One region of the Streptomyces sp. NPDC049627 genome, then DNA from elsewhere that is predicted to be linked to it. Evidence: riboswitches for the same ligand, from Rfam matches in the RefSeq annotation. Region 1 holds a riboswitch; the other holds the start of a gene.

Region 1 (7,774 bases):
CCACGCGTCCGATGTAGGGCCAGCCGAAGAAGCCGATGACCAGGATCATCACGAACACGCGCACGGACGAACCGGTCAGGCCCAGCAGCTCGTTCGGCATGACGGAGACCAGCGCGATGATGAACAGCAGCTGCGGGAAGGCCAGCAGACCGTCCATCACGCGGCTGATGACGGAGTCGACCCAGCCACCGAAGAAGCCTGCGAGCACACCCAGGACCGTGCCGAGGATGACGGCGACGACCGCGGACAGGAAGCCGACCATCAGCGAGATCCGGGCGCCGTAGAGGATCCGGGCGAAGATGTCACGGCCGTTGACCGGCTCGACTCCCAGCCAGTGCTCGCCGCTCACACCGCCGAGGGATCCCGTGGGTGTGCCGAACAGCGGGTCGATCAGGTTCTCGTGATAGGCGTCGGGGTCCTGCCCGTACAGGTTGGCGATCACCGGTGCGAGCAGCGCCACGACGATGAGGAACAGCACCACGATGCCGCCGGTCAGGGCGAGTTTGTCCCGCTTCAGGCGCTCCCAGGCGATCCGCCCCAGGGAGCGCCCCTGTACGGCCTTGGCGCCGGTGCTGGCTACCGCCGCCTCTTCGGCCGCGCTGGGGGCCGCTTCCGCGGTCGGCTCGTGCAGTGGTGCCGTCATCAGGCAGGGACCCCTCTTCGATTCAACCGGCGGTGGCCGGCCCGCGCTTGCCGCTGTGGCGGCATGATCAGCCCGTCGTACTCATTCGTCGTACACAGGGGCGAGCACCCCTGGAGCGGGAGTCTTCAACGCTTCGGCGTTTTGTTGCCAGAGCTGGCGAGGAAAGGATGCGCAACCGTGATGCTGTCTGGGGGGTTCCGTTATCCGAACAGCAGGTAACGGCCGCCGGACGCTCACCAGTTGGGGCGTATGAGGGCGGACCGGGACCTTCCGATCGCATCTACGCGCGGAGATTCGCCTGCGAAACCGAAGCCGACGACTGCCTGCGCCTGCGACAGGCGGGGTGTGGGCCGACCGGTAGGTCAGCCGGGGAACGGTCCGTGATGATCAGTAACGGCCCTGTGCCGGTGGGTAACCGTAGCCCGCCGCCTGAGCCTGCGCGGGAGCGGCGGCGTGGGCCTCGCGGTCGTAGAACGGGCGGGCGCTCGCGCGCATCCACATGGCGACCGGGTCGTACTCGTCGGACATCGCCACGGTCGAGACGGGGAGGCCGTCCGGTACGGCGCCGATGGACTGCGACATCATCGAGCGCACCGAGTCCACGGCGGGCGGGGAGGTGTCGTACACGTCGAGCCCGATGGCGAGATACGGCGCACCGAGCGCCGGCTGCACCCAGGCGCGGCGCAGGGAGCGGACGGCCGGGGTGCGGTGGGCGTTCTGCGCGAGCAGGGCGTAGAACTGCGGGATCTCGATGCCGGGCTCCGACAGGCGGAGCGGGCCGGCGGGCTGGCGGTCCAGGCCGGTGGCGATGCGGCGCAGGTCGAGCCAGGGGATGCCGACGCCGCCGCCCGGGGCGTGCGGGTTGAGCCAGAGGCCGTAGTGGTCCGGGTAGAGGGTGCGGGCGACGTCGACGCCGTCGACCACCTCGTAGCTGCGGTTCCAACCGCTGGCCGACAGTTCCTGGGCGGAGGTGACGCACGGGGCGTAGCCGTGGCCGTCGACCTCCATGTTTCCGTACTGGGCGTCCGGGGAGCCGGCCTGGCCGTGCCACAGCAGCATCCAGACCTGGCCGGAGGACGGGGTCGCGAGCGCGCGGAGGAGCGCCTCGTAGGCGTCGTAGCGCCCGGGCGTCACCTGGCGCAGCATGTGCTCGACCTGTCCGGTCGAGGTGGTGCCGCTCGCGCTCACCTTTACCGCCCCTTCGGGAAACATGGATTTTCGCTCCCAGCTTAGGCGCTCCGCTGGGAGAGCCGGTTGGAGCTCGGTACCTATTGTGGTCTGCGGGCCGCGGGTCGTGTGTGGCTTGTCGCGCAGTTCCCCGCGCCCCTGACGGCGTTGCCCCTCACCGGCGTCTAGAGATCCCGCTGGTAGAAAGGGCGGACCTTCTGGCGCATCCAGTCGATCACCGGGTCCTCGGCTACGTCCAACAAGACCAGGTTGACCGGCCACTGGACCGGGACGCGGCCCAGAGCACGCCCCAGGGCGTCCGTGGGGGCGGCGCGCAGGTCGCCCTCCCACTGGGAGAGCTCCACGCCTATGAACATCACGGGGGCGGCCGTCTCGATCGCTGCCAGGCAGCGGCGGGCCGTGGCGACGACGCCGGTTGCGGCGAACTCGGCCGATGCCGCCGCGAGGAAGTCGACCGGGTCGTCCTGCCAGTCGGGTTCGTAGAGCTTGACGCGGCCCCCGGAGCTGAGGCCGTCCAGCGGGGTGCGGCTCACGCGGCAGAGCTCGGCGACCGCCGCCGGGGGCAGGGGAACGCCGACCACGCCGTCCGGGTTCACGGCGATGCCCACCTGTGGGGGCAGGCCGCGGGCGAACTCCACGGCGGGGGCGACGGTGTACGCCATGTGGGAGCCGACGACCTGGCGGAACTGCTCCTCGGAGCTGAAGACCGGGACGTACGCCTGGCCCTCGATCTCCATGGTGGGCAGGTCCAGCGGGCCGCTGTGCGGGCCGCCGCCGCTGGGCAGGGGAACCCAGACGAAGCTGCGGCCCAGCACCTCGATGATCCGGCCGCCCGCCGACGGCAGGCCGAGGGAGGCCGAGAGCACCTCCTCCAGCTCGTTGCCGGGCCAGCCGCCGTGCGGGTGGAGGTGTGTCTGTGCCGGGAAGTCCGCGGGGAGATCCGCTGGGATGTCCATCTGTCTGACCGCCTGCTGTGAACCACGTCTGTGGTCCAAAAGGCTATCCGGTGTCAGGGCGGGGCAGGCCCGGGGCACGGCAAGTCCAGGGCGGGGCAGGTCCGGGGCCGGGCAGGCCCCGGGGTCGCTCAGCCCGTGAACCCGATCCGGCGCAGCACGTCCCCCGCCGGACGGTCCATCAGCACCGCCGAGCCGCAGCCCTGGGGCAGGTCGCCCTTCTCCACGGAGCGGAGCAGACGGGCGGCCGCTCTGCGGTGGCGCAGGAAGGCGTAGCGGGAGACGCCGCGGCCGCGCTCTCGCTGGCCCTCCAGGGCGGCGTCCGGGGTGACGTCGAGCAGGAGCAGGTGGAGGGCGCCGCCGCGGCGGCGGGCCTCGCGGGCCAGCCAGGCACGCACCCAGGCCTGCGTACCGCAGTCGTGCACCACGACGCCCTCGCCGGAGCGCAGGGCGCGGCGCAGTCCGGCGTAGTGCGCGAGGCGGACCAGGGGGCGGTACACGGCGTAGGGGAGGAAGCCGGGCATGCGGGCGTCCCAGTGGTCCCGGGTGTCCTGGGAGTCGATGCGGATGCCCTTCACCGTCCGCTCCATCAGCGTGGACTTGCCGCTGCCGGGCAGACCGGTGACCACGACGAGGTCTTTGGGGCCGAAGAGCAGGGCGTGCGGGCTGCGGCCGGAGCGCTCGCGCAGGTCGCGGACCACCGGCGCGGGGAGCGTGCCGCGGGCCTCGGCAGCGGGGGCCGCGGACTGCTTGGGCAGCGCGATGCCCGAGGTCGTCGCGTACGCCGTGGTGCGGTTCACCGTCATCGTCCTCCTCCGGGGTCAGGAGTCCCTTCCCCACTGAGCGTAAAGAGAAGGTAATGGAGGATCTCTCGCATTTTCGTTCGCTTACTGCCACAAGCCGGTTACAGACACGGCCCTGCCGCAGCCGCGCCCGGCATGCAATGATGTCCGCGCCAACTGCATACCGGCCGTTTGAATCCGCGCGGGAGAGTTCCCAGCAGTGCATCGCTGGGACGCCGAAGGAGCAAGTCCCTCCCTTGAATCTCTCAGGCCCCGTTACCGCGCGGGCGAGGCACATCTGAAAAGCGAGCCGCTCTCCAGTGGCTCCACCCAAGGTGCAAGCCGGATCGTCCCCGTGGCGGTCTCGGCGAACCTCTCAGGTTCCGATGACAGATGGGGAGGAACGACCTCGCCCGTCCTGCCTTGGGAGACGACCGTCCGATGAGCAGTACCCCACTCCGTCATACCGCGCTCGATGCCCTGCATCGGTCGCTCGGCGCGACGATGACCGACTTCGCCGGCTGGGACATGCCGCTGCGCTACGGCTCCGAGCGCGACGAGCACAACGCCGTGCGCACCAAGGCCGGCCTGTTCGACCTCTCGCACATGGGCGAGATCACGGTCACCGGCCCGCAGGCGGCCCCCTTCCTCAACCACGCCCTGGTCGGCAACATCGCCTCGGTCGGCGTCGGCCGCGCCCGCTACACCATGATCTGCCAGGCCGACGGCGGCATCCTCGACGACCTGATCGTCTACCGGCTCGCCGACACCGAGTACATGATCGTCGCCAACGCCTCCAACGCCCAGGTCGTGCTGGACGCGCTGACCGAGCGGGTCGCCGGCTTCGACGCCGAGGTCCGCGACGACCGGGACGCGTACGCTCTGATCGCCGTGCAGGGTCCGGAGTCCCCCGGCATCCTCGCGTCCCTCACGGACGCCGACCTCGACGGCCTGAAGTACTACGCCGGCCTGCCCGGCACCGTCGCCGGCGTGCCCGCCCTCATCGCCCGCACCGGCTACACCGGCGAGGACGGCTTCGAGCTGTTCGTGAAGCCGGAGCACGCCGTCGAGCTGTGGCAGGCGCTGACCAAGGCGGGCGAGGGCGTCGGCCTGGTCCCCTGCGGCCTGTCCTGCCGGGACACGCTGCGCCTGGAGGCGGGCATGCCGCTGTACGGGCATGAGCTGTCGACCTCCCTCACGCCCTTCGACGCCGGGCTCGGCCGGGTGGTGAAGTTCGAGAAGGAGGGCGACTTCGTCGGGCGCGAGGCGCTCACGGAGGCAGCCGCCCGCGCCTCTCAGAACCCGCCGCGCGTCCTGGTCGGCCTGGTCGCCGAGGGGCGTCGCGTCCCGCGCGCCGGGTACCCGGTCGTGGCCGGCGGCGAGGTCATCGGCGAGGTCACCTCGGGTGCGCCCTCCCCCACGCTGGGCAAGCCGATCGCCATGGCGTACGTCGACGCCGCGCACTCGGCGCCCGGCACGGCCGGGGTCGGCGTGGACATCCGCGGCAGCCACGAGCCGTACGAGGTCGTGGCGCTGCCGTTCTACAAGCGGCAGAAGTAGCGCCAGAAGCGGCAGAACGAGCGCCGGGCGGAGAGACTGGCAGCGGTCCCTGCGTGACCCTGCACACATTTCCGCTGCTCACGCACGTTTCGAGTAGTCCCCCATTCATCACCACTCCCGCGCGTACAGGAGAATTCAGGCCATGAGCAACCCCCAGCAGCTGCGCTACAGCAAGGAGCACGAGTGGCTGTCGACCGCCGAGGACGGCGTCGCGACGGTCGGCATCACCGAGTTCGCGGCCAACGCGCTCGGCGATGTCGTCTACGCCCAGCTCCCCGAGGTCGGCTCGACCGTGACCGCGGGTGACACCTGCGGCGAGCTGGAGTCGACCAAGTCGGTGTCCGACCTGTACTCCCCCGTCACCGGCGAGGTCACCGACGTCAACGAGGACGTGGTGAACGACCCGTCGCTGGTGAACTCCGCCCCGTTCGAGGGCGGCTGGCTGTTCAAGGTACGCGTCACGGAGGAGCCGGCCGACCTGCTCTCCGCCGACGAGTACGACGCCCACACCGCCGGCTGAGGAGTCGTATCCCCCTATGTCTGACAAGTCGCTTCTGAATGCGCCCCTGCACGAGCTCGACCCGGCCATCGCCGCCGCGCTCGACGCCGAGCTGGAGCGCCAGCAGTCCACCCTGGAGATGATCGCCTCCGAGAACTTCGCGCCGCTCGCGGTGATGGAGGCGCAGGGTTCGGTGCTGACGAACAAGTACGCCGAGGGTTACCCGGGCCGCCGCTACTACGGCGGCTGTGAGCACGTCGACGTCGCCGAGCAGATCGCCATCGACCGGATCAAGGAGCTGTTCGGCGCCGAGTACGCCAATGTGCAGCCCCACTCCGGCGCCTCGGCCAACCAGGCGGCCCTGTTCGCGCTGGCCCAGCCCGGCGACACCATCCTGGGTCTGGACCTGGCGCACGGCGGCCACCTCACCCACGGCATGCGGCTGAACTTCTCCGGCAAGCAGTTCAACGTGGTCGCGTACCACGTGGACGACGCCGGTCTGGTCGACATGGCCGAGGTCGAGCGCCTCGCGAAGGAGCACCGCCCGAAGGTGATCATCGCGGGGTGGTCGGCGTACCCGCGGCAGCTGGACTTCGCGGACTTCCGGCGGATCGCCGACGAGGTCGAGGCGTACCTGTGGGTGGACATGGCGCACTTCGCCGGTCTGGTCGCGGCGGGGCTGCACCCGAACCCGGTCGAGTACGCGGACGTGGTCACCTCCACGACGCACAAGACGCTGGGCGGGCCGCGCGGCGGCATCATCCTCGCCAAGAAGGACTTCGCGAAGAAGCTGAACTCCTCGGTCTTCCCGGGCTTCCAGGGCGGCCCCCTGGAGCACGTGATCGCGGCCAAGGCGGTGTCCTTCAAGGTGGCGGCGTCGGAGGAGTTCAAGGAGCGCCAGCGGCGTACGGTCGAGGGCGCGAAGCTCCTCGCCGAGCGGCTCACCGCGCCCGACGCCCGTGAGGCCGGGGTGAACGTGCTCTCCGGCGGCACCGACGTGCACCTGCTCCTGGTCGACCTGCGCGACTCCGAGCTGGACGGGCAGCAGGCCGAGGACCGTCTCCACGAGGTCGGCATCACGGTCAACCGCAACGCCGTCCCCAACGACCCGCGCCCGCCGATGGTGACGTCCGGTCTGCGCATCGGCACCCCGGCCCTGGCCACCCGCGGCTTCCAGGCCGAGGACTTCACCGAGGTCGCCGACGTCATCGCCGAGGCGCTGAAGCCGTCGTACGACGCGGAGGCGCTCAAGGCCCGGGTGAAGGCCCTGGCCGACAAGCACCCGCTGTACCCCGGTCTCAACAAGTAGTTCCCTGGTGGGGGCACCCGACGACGTGTGCCCCCACCCTCTTAGGAGGAGTTCCCGTGGCCATCTCGGTCTTCGACCTGTTCTCGATCGGCATAGGCCCGTCGAGCTCCCACACGGTGGGACCGATGCGTGCGGCCCGCATGTTCGCCCGCCGCCTGCGCAACGAGGGCCTGCTGTCCTCCGCGGTCTCCGTACGCTGCGAGCTCTACGGCTCCCTGGGCGCGACCGGCCACGGCCACGGCACCCCCAAGGCGGTGCTGCTCGGCCTGGAGGGGGCCTCGCCGCGGACGGTGGACGTCGAGAACGCCGACGACCGCGTGGAGGAGATCAGGCAGACGGGGCGGATCAAGCTCCTCGGCGAGCGCGAGATCCCGTTCTCCTTCGACGACGACCTGAAGCTGCACCGCCGCAAGGCCCTCCCGTACCACGCGAACGGCATGACCCTCTGGGCCCACGACGCCTCGGGAACCGAACTCCTGTCCAAGACCTACTACTCGGTGGGCGGCGGCTTCGTCGTCGACGAGGACGCGGTCGGCGCGGACCGCATCAAGCTGGACGACACGGTGCTGAAGTACCCCTTCCGCACCGGTGACGAACTGCTGCGCCTGACGCGGGAGACGGGCCTGTCCATCTCCTCGCTCATGCTGGAGAACGAGCGTGCCTGGCGGACCGAGGAGGAGATCCGCGAGGGGCTCCTCGACATCTGGCGGGTCATGCAGGCGTGCGTGTCCCGAGGCATGTCCCGCGAGGGCATCCTGCCGGGTGGCCTGAAGGTGCGCCGCCGGGCCGCGGTCTCCGCCCGCCAACTCCGGGCGGAGGGCGACCCGTTGGCACACGCGA
Region 2 (7,774 bases), on a different contig from region 1:
CGGTCTACGACATCTCCACCATCGCCATCCTGTGGTTCGCCGGCGCCTCGGCCATGGCCGGCCTGCTCAACCTCATGCCGCGCTACCTGCCCCGCTACGGCATGGCCCCGCACTGGGCGCGTGCCGTGCGCCCGATGGTCATCGTCTTCACCCTGGTCGCCTTCCTGGTCACCTGGATCTTCGACGCGGACGTCGACGCCCAGGGCGGCGCGTACGCCACCGGCGTGCTGGTGCTGATGTCGTCCGCGGCGATCGCGGTGACCATCGCGGCCCGCCGCGCCCAGGAGCGCCGCTGGACGATCGTCTTCGGGATCGTCTCGGCGGTTCTGCTCTACGTCACCGTGGTGAACGTCATCGAGCGCCCGGACGGCGTGAAGATCGGCGCCTGCTTCATCGCCGGCATCATTCTCATCTCCTTGCTTTCGAGGCTGCTGCGCGCCTTCGAACTGCGCGTGACCGACGTGACCATGGACGACATGGCGCAACGGTTCGTCCGGGACATCGCCAGCCGCAAGATCCGGTTCATCGCCAACGAGCCCGACCGGCGGGACAAGGCCGAATACCGCGACAAGATCGAGCAGATCCGCAACGACAACGACCTGACCGAGCAGGAGGACTTCGTCTTCCTCGAGGTCACGGTCACCGACCCCTCCGAGTTCGAGGCGGGACTGCAGGTAAGCGGCGAGGTCATGCACAACCGCTACCGCGTCCTGACCCTGGAGTCCTCCTCCGTCCCCAACGCCCTGGCGGCCCTCCTCCTGCACGTCCGCGACACCACCGGCTGCATCCCGCACATCTACTTCGAGTGGACCGAGGGCAACCCCTTCGCCAACTTCCTGCGCTTCTTCCTCTTCGGCCAGGGCGAGGTCGCCCCGGTCACCCGGGAGGTGCTGCGCGAAGCGGAACCGGACCGCGCGCGCAGGCCCCGCGTGCACACCGGCTGACACCCTCTCGGGCATCAGGATCGCGTCAAGGATGAACCGTAAGGCGTCAGAGCGGCGTCAGCGGCGGTCACTTCGGCGGCGGGGCGCCCTACCGTCGGCACTGTGGCAGGAAGCAGACCGCGTGCCGCCCCGACCGACGACCGCCACTGGCGTGGCAGCGCCCGGTTGGCCACGGGCTGCTCCGCGGCCTTCCTCGGCCTGACCCTGCTGGTCGACCTGGACGCGGAGACGCTGACCCCGCCCCGGGCCCTGCTGTGGCTCGTCGTGACCGCCATGATCTTCACGATCCTGCTCCCTCAGCGCGTGACCGCGGGCCCCGGATGGCTGGAGGTCCAAGGGCTCGTACGACGGCAGTGCGTGCGTACGGACGCGCTGGTGAGCGTGCGGCAGCACGGCGACATCTCCGCTCACCTGATCCTGCGGGACACGGACGGCCACCGCCTGGAGCTGGACCCACGGACCCTGGTCGCCAACCCGCTGCTGTGGCACGAACTGGACACCGGGGTACGCCGCTCACGCGCACACGGGACGCTGCTGGAGGGAAGGGACGTACTGGAGCAGCTGGGGCACCAGGTCGACGACGTGACGACGCAGGCGGTGCTCAGGGCGTCGGGGATCTTCTGAACGGGGCGCGGCGTGCGGGATGTGGCAGCACCCCCGCCCGCAGCTCCCCGTCGGTGCCCCTATCGTGACCGGCATGCACTCCTACACGATCGGCCAGGCGGCGCGGCTGCTGGGCGTCAGCCCCGACACCGCCCGCCGCTGGGCGGACGCGGGCCGCGTGGCGACCCACCGCGACGAGACCGGACGGCGCCTCATCGACGGCAAGGACCTCGCCGCGTTCTCGGTCGAACTCGCCAAGTCCGGCACCGGCGAGGAGGAGACCTCGTACACCTCGGTCCGCAACGCCTTCCCCGGCATCGTCACCGCGATCAAACTCGGCGACGTGGCGGCTCAGGTGGAGATTCAGGCCGGCCCGCACCGGCTGGTCTCCCTGCTCACCCGCGAGGCGGTCGAGGACCTGGGCCTGGAGGTGGGCATGGAGGCCACCGCCCGCGTGAAGTCGACGAACGTCCACATCGACCGCACGTGAGCGGACAACCCGGCGCACTACGGTAGGGATCAAGAACCGAACCCCCACAAACTCCCCACCGTCTGCGAGGCGCCCCCATGAGCCTGAGCATCCGCAACCAGCTCCCCGGCACGGTCACCGCCATCACGCCGGGCGAGGTCATGGCCACGGTCAAAGTCCGCCTCGCCGGCGGCCAGGATCTCACCGCCGCGATCACGCTGGAGGCCGTCGAGGACCTCGGGCTGACCACGGGCACAGCCGTGACCGCCCTGGTCAAAGCGACGGAGATCGCCCTGGCCACCGCCCCGGTCGACGGCCTGTCCATCCGCAACCAGATCCCCGGCACCGTCACGGGCCTCGCCACGGGCGCCGCCATGGCGTCCGTCAAGATCGCCGTGGAGGGCGGCGCCCTGACCGCGGCCATCACCAAGGACGCCACCGCCGACCTCGCCCTGTCCCCCGGAGCCCCCGTGGTCGCCCTGGTCAAGGCGACGGAGGTGGCACTGACCACGGCGTGACGCACGGGGCGTGCAGGCACCCACGGGCGCAGGGAACAGGAAAGGGCTCCCCCGGGCCGACACGGCCGCGGCGAAGCCCTTTCCCATCACTCACGTCGGCGGGCCAACCCGCGCACGTGAGGGGTCAGTCGTCAGTCCTCAGCCCTCAGTCCTCGTACGCATCCAGCGGCGGGCAGGAGCACACGAGGTTGCGGTCGCCGAAGGCCTGGTCGATCCGGCGCACCGGCGGCCAGTACTTGTCGGCGGTCGACACCCCGGCCGGGAACACGGCCTCCTCACGGCTGTACGCGTGCTCCCATTCCCCGCCCAGCGCGCCGGCGGTGTGCGGAGCGTTCCGCAGCGGGTTGTCGTCGGCGGGCCACTCGCCCGACCCGACCTTCTCGATCTCGGCACGAATGGCGATCATCGCGTCGCAGAACCGGTCGAGTTCGGCCAGGTCCTCGGACTCGGTCGGTTCGATCATCAGCGTCCCGGCCACCGGGAACGACATCGTCGGCGCGTGGAACCCGTAGTCGATGAGCCGCTTGGCCACGTCGTCGACGCTCACCCCGGTCGCCTTGGTCAGCGGCCGCAGGTCGATGATGCACTCGTGCGCGACGAGCCCACCCGGCCCGGTGTACAGCACCGGGTAGTGCGGCTCCAGCCGCTTGGCGACGTAGTTGGCGGACAGCACCGCCACCTGCGTGGCCCGCTTGAGCCCCTCGCCGCCCATGAGCCGGACGTACGCCCACGAGATCGGCAGGATCCCGGCGGAACCCCAGGGGGCGGCCGAGATCGGCCCGACGCCCGTCTCCGGCCCGGCGGCGGGCTGCAGCGGGTGGTTGGGCAGGTACGGCGCCAGGTGTGCGCGCACACCCACGGGCCCGACGCCCGGACCGCCACCGCCATGCGGAATGCAGAACGTCTTGTGCAGATTCAGGTGGGAGACGTCACCGCCGAAGTGCCCCGGCTTGGCAAGGCCCACCAGGGCGTTGAGGTTGGCCCCGTCGATGTACACCTGGCCCCCGGCCTCGTGCACCTGGGCACAGACATCGCCGACGTGCTCCTCGAACACACCGTGCGTCGACGGGTACGTGATCATCAGCACCGCCAGCTCGTCACGGTACTGCTCGATCTTCGCCCGCAGGTCCTCGACGTCGACCTCGCCGTCCTCGGCGGTCTTCACGACGACGACCTTCATGCCGGCCATCACGGCGCTGGCGGCGTTGGTCCCGTGCGCCGACGACGGAATCAGACACACGGTCCGCTGCTCGTCACCGTTGGCCCGGTGATACCCGCGTACGGCGAGCAGCCCGGCCAGCTCGCCCTGCGAACCGGCGTTGGGCTGCAGCGACACCTTGTCGTAGCCGGTGACCTCGGCGAGACGTTCCTCCAGCTCGCGGATGAGCGTCAGATAGCCCTGCGCCTGCTCGGCCGGCGCGAAGGGGTGCAGCTGCCCGAACTCCGGCCAGGTGACCGGCTCCATCTCGGTGGTCGCGTTGAGCTTCATCGTGCAGGAACCCAGCGGGATCATGCCGCGGTCCAGCGCGTAGTCCCGGTCGGCGAGCTTGCGCAGGTAGCGCAGCATCGCCGTCTCGGAGCGGTACTGGTGGAAGACGGGGTGCGTGAGGTACTCGTCGGTGCGCAGCAGCCCGTCCGAAAGCGCGTCCTCGGTCCGGTCGTCCAGCGCCTCGACGTCCCCCTCGACCCCGAAGGCCGTCCATACGGCGACCAGCTGGGTCCGCGTGGTGGTCTCGTCGCAGGCGACCGACACGTGGTCGGCGTCGACGAGCCGCAGGTTGACGCCGTTCTGCCGGGCCGCTTCGACGACCTCGGCGGCCTTCGCGGGCACGCGCACGGTCAGCGTGTCGAAATAGGAACCGTGCACGACCTCGACCCCGCCGGCCGTGAGCCCCGCGGCCAGGATCGTGGCGTACCGGTGGGTCCGCCGGGCGATGCCCTTCAGCCCCTCGGGCCCGTGATAGACGGCGTACATCCCCGCCATCACGGCGAGCAGCACCTGAGCGGTGCAGATGTTGCTGGTCGCCTTCTCGCGTCGGATGTGCTGCTCACGCGTCTGCAGAGCGAGCCGGTAGGCCTTGTTCCCGTCGGCGTCCACGGACACCCCGACGAGCCGCCCGGGCAGGCTGCGCGCGAACTTCTCGTGTACGGCCATGTAGCCGGCGTGCGGCCCGCCGAAGCCCATCGGCACACCGAACCGCTGGGTCGTCCCGACCGCGATGTCCGCGCCGAGCTCCCCGGGCGACTTCAGCAGCGTGAGCGCGAGCAGATCGGCGGCGACGGTGACGAGGGCACCGAGCTCATGGGCCTGCTCGATCACGGGCTTGATGTCCCGTACGACGCCGGAGGCACCCGGGTACTGGAGGAGCACGCCGTTGATCTCACGTCCGGCGATCTCGGCCGGGATGCCGTCGCTGAGGTCGGCGACCACGACCTCCACACCGGTGGGCTCGGCACGGGTCTCGATCACGGCGATGGTCTGCGGCAGCACATCCGCGTCGACCAGGAACAGCCCCCTCTTGTTCTTCCCCATGCGCCGGGACAGGGCCATGGCCTCGGCGGCGGCGGTCCCCTCGTCGAGCAGGGAGGCACCGGAGGTGGGCAGGCCGGTGAGCTCGGCCACCATCGTCTGGAAGTTCAGCAGCGCCTCGAGTCGCCCCTGCGAGATCTCGGGCTGGTACGGCGTGTAGGCGGTGTACCAGGCGGGGTTCTCCATGACATTCCGCAGGATCACCGGCGGAGTGAAGGTCCCGTAGTACCCGAGTCCGATCATCGAGCCCAGCACCTGATTGCGATCGGCGAGCGCCCGCAGCTCGGCGAGCACCTCGGCCTCGGTACGTGCCCCGGGCAGATCCAGCGAGTCGGCGTTCTTGATCACATCCGGCACCGCGGCGGCGGTGAGCTCGTCGAGCGAGCCGTATCCGACCTGGGCGAGCATCTTGGCCCGGGCCTCATGATCAGGGCCGATATGACGCTGCTCGAAAGGGATGCCCTGTTCGAGCTCGGAGAGCGGAATGCGATGGGCGGTCATTGCGGAGGCCTCCTGGTCTGACGCGACCTTCGAGGGGCACCACGGCGCGGGTACCCGGACGGCCTCCCCCTCTGTCATCTCAACCTGAGAGCTTCACCGGGTCACCTGAGGGTCACCGGCTTTCACCGTCGGTGAGAGCGGAAGCCGTCGACACCCGCCCTGCTTTCCAGAGTGACCTCGTCCGTGCGGTACGTGGGCCTGAGAGATTCCGGGGAGGATTTGCTCCTTCGGCGCCTCCGATGGTGTCCGGAGGACTCTCCCGCACGGGGTCAGCAGCCGCTAGCAAGACTACCAGCGGGGTCAACGCACGGTCTTTCGAGTGGCCGCACATCCGAATGTGCCTTTTCGTAGTGCTTACGGACGAGTTGCGACCAAGTGGAGGGCCCGTGCAGACCGACATCGATCCGCGCAACCTGATCGGCCGCAAGGCCTTCGACCGCAACGGCACCAAGATCGGCACCATCGACGAGGTCTACCTCGACGACGCGACCGGAGTGCCGGAATGGGCCGCGATACGCACCGGCCTCTTCTCCCGGGACGCCTTCGTCCCCCTGGAGCCCAGCGAACTGGTGGAGGGCAGCCTCCACGTCCCCTTCGACCGCGCCCTGATCAAGGACGCCCCCGACTTCGGCGTAGGCCGCCACCTCTCTCCCGAACAGGAGCTCCAGCTCTACCACCACTACGGCCTGGACGTGGCCGCTCCCCCTCCACTCCCCGACCGGGACTTCGGCAAACTGGCCGGCACGGAGACCCCGAACGACAAGGGCCCCCAGGCCCCGCACCCACACTCCCACCGCTGACGACGGCCAACGCCCCCCGACTTACGACCCCCCACAGCCGACGTCCGCTCCCCGGCGCGGCAACACACCCCCATCGGGGACACCGCCCACCCGACGCAGCTCCACCAAGCCGACACCCACCGACTTCACCCCACAGAGCTGCGTCCACCCCACCGCCGACCGACGCCCCCAACAGACCTCCGCTCGTCTCTCACGCACGGCATCCCGCACGCCACGCAGCTGCAGCCAGCCGCCACCAGCCACACGGCACCCTCTCCAAGCAGCCACAGCCCGCCAGGCCACCAGCCACACGGCACCCTCGGTAGCTGCAGCCCGCCAGGCCACCAGCCACACGGCACCCTCGGTAGCTGCAGTCCGCCGGGCCACCAGCCACGCGGCACCCGTAGCTGCAGGCAGTCGTGCCGCTGGGGCGGCACGGGTGGGCGCAGCGGCACCCCGCCAGCGCGGGCGAGCGAACCCAGCCTGGGCTCTCCCCAACGCCGGGCGAGCCACAGCGCCGGCACACCCACGCGCCCTACCCAGACACCGCAGGCGCCTCCCCCAAGCCCCCGCCCTTCGCCTCCGTCAGACCGACTTCCGCCTCACCGGCATCACTAACCCCAGCCCCACCAGCCCCAGTAACAGCCCCTTCGGACCTCCCCGCCACCAACGGCAACGGATCCGCCCCCTCCAACCCCGGATCGTCCACCCGAAACGTCCGCACCCGCCCCGGCTCCGACCCAGGCGTCTCGAACCGCACAGTCACCCGCCCAAGCCCACTCCCCTGCACCCACCCATGCCCGTACTCGACGTGCCGAACGTCATGCCCCGCAACCCACCGCCGCTCGACAGACACATCCCGCCGCTCCTCCGCAGCCTCCTCGTGCCCGCCCTCCTCTTCGGCGTACTCGCCCCGCTCCCCCGCCGCCCCCGCCGCCTCCGCGGCCCCCGCCGCCTGCGCGAACAGATCCTCCTGCGTGTAGTCGGCCAGCCCACTGACCCCAACCCCCAGCAACCGCACACCCCCCGTCGTGTCCACGGCATCCAGCAGCCGCGCCGCCGCCTCCCGCACCACGGCCGGATCATCCGTCGGCCCCCGCAGCGTCTCGGAACGCGTCAGCGTGGAGAAGTCGTACCGCCGCACCTTCAGCACGATGGTCCGCCCTGACAACCCCGCCCCCCGCAGCCGCCGCACACACCGATCGGCGAGCCGCTGCACCTCCAGACCCACCCGAACCCGATCGTGAATGTCCACGTCATACGTGTCCTCGACCGACACCGACTTGGCTTCCCGCTCGGCCACCACAGGCCGCTCGTCCTGCGCCAGCGCCATGGCGTGCAGGGCGTGCCCATGCGCCTTGCCGAGCAGCCGAACGAGCTCGTCCTCACCCGCCTCGGCGATTTCCTCGACCGTGTGGATCCCGGCCCGG

The links. A riboswitch is a leader RNA that binds a small molecule or an ion and turns the genes downstream of it on or off. The one in region 1 is predicted to bind glycine.
Region 2: another riboswitch for glycine. It lies ahead of gcvP (aminomethyl-transferring glycine dehydrogenase); the one in region 1 lies ahead of gcvT (glycine cleavage system aminomethyltransferase GcvT).

The regions. Positions count from the first base shown of each region.
Region 1 covers NZ_JBITLW010000010.1:337,918-345,691, forward strand. Annotated here, with positions in the region: gene ACIBU0_RS27920 (ABC transporter permease) at 1-643, opposite strand, end outside; gene ACIBU0_RS27925 (enhanced serine sensitivity protein SseB C-terminal domain-containing protein) at 1,031-1,831, opposite strand; gene ACIBU0_RS27930 (enhanced serine sensitivity protein SseB) at 1,996-2,787, opposite strand; gene ACIBU0_RS27935 (AAA family ATPase) at 2,916-3,590, opposite strand; glycine riboswitch at 3,760-3,858, shown strand; gene gcvT (glycine cleavage system aminomethyltransferase GcvT) at 4,008-5,126, shown strand; gene gcvH (glycine cleavage system protein GcvH) at 5,269-5,646, shown strand; gene glyA (serine hydroxymethyltransferase) at 5,663-6,934, shown strand; gene ACIBU0_RS27955 (L-serine ammonia-lyase) at 6,991-7,774, shown strand, end outside.
Region 2 covers NZ_JBITLW010000011.1:363,738-371,511, forward strand. Annotated here, with positions in the region: gene ACIBU0_RS29915 (APC family permease) at 1-944, shown strand, start outside; gene ACIBU0_RS29920 (hypothetical protein) at 1,047-1,568, shown strand; gene ACIBU0_RS29925 (molybdopterin-binding protein) at 1,642-2,037, shown strand; gene ACIBU0_RS29930 (molybdopterin-binding protein) at 2,115-2,534, shown strand; gene gcvP (aminomethyl-transferring glycine dehydrogenase) at 2,680-5,565, opposite strand; glycine riboswitch at 5,742-5,837, opposite strand; gene ACIBU0_RS29940 (PRC-barrel domain-containing protein) at 5,952-6,365, shown strand; gene ACIBU0_RS29945 (DNA polymerase IV) at 6,880-7,774, opposite strand, start outside.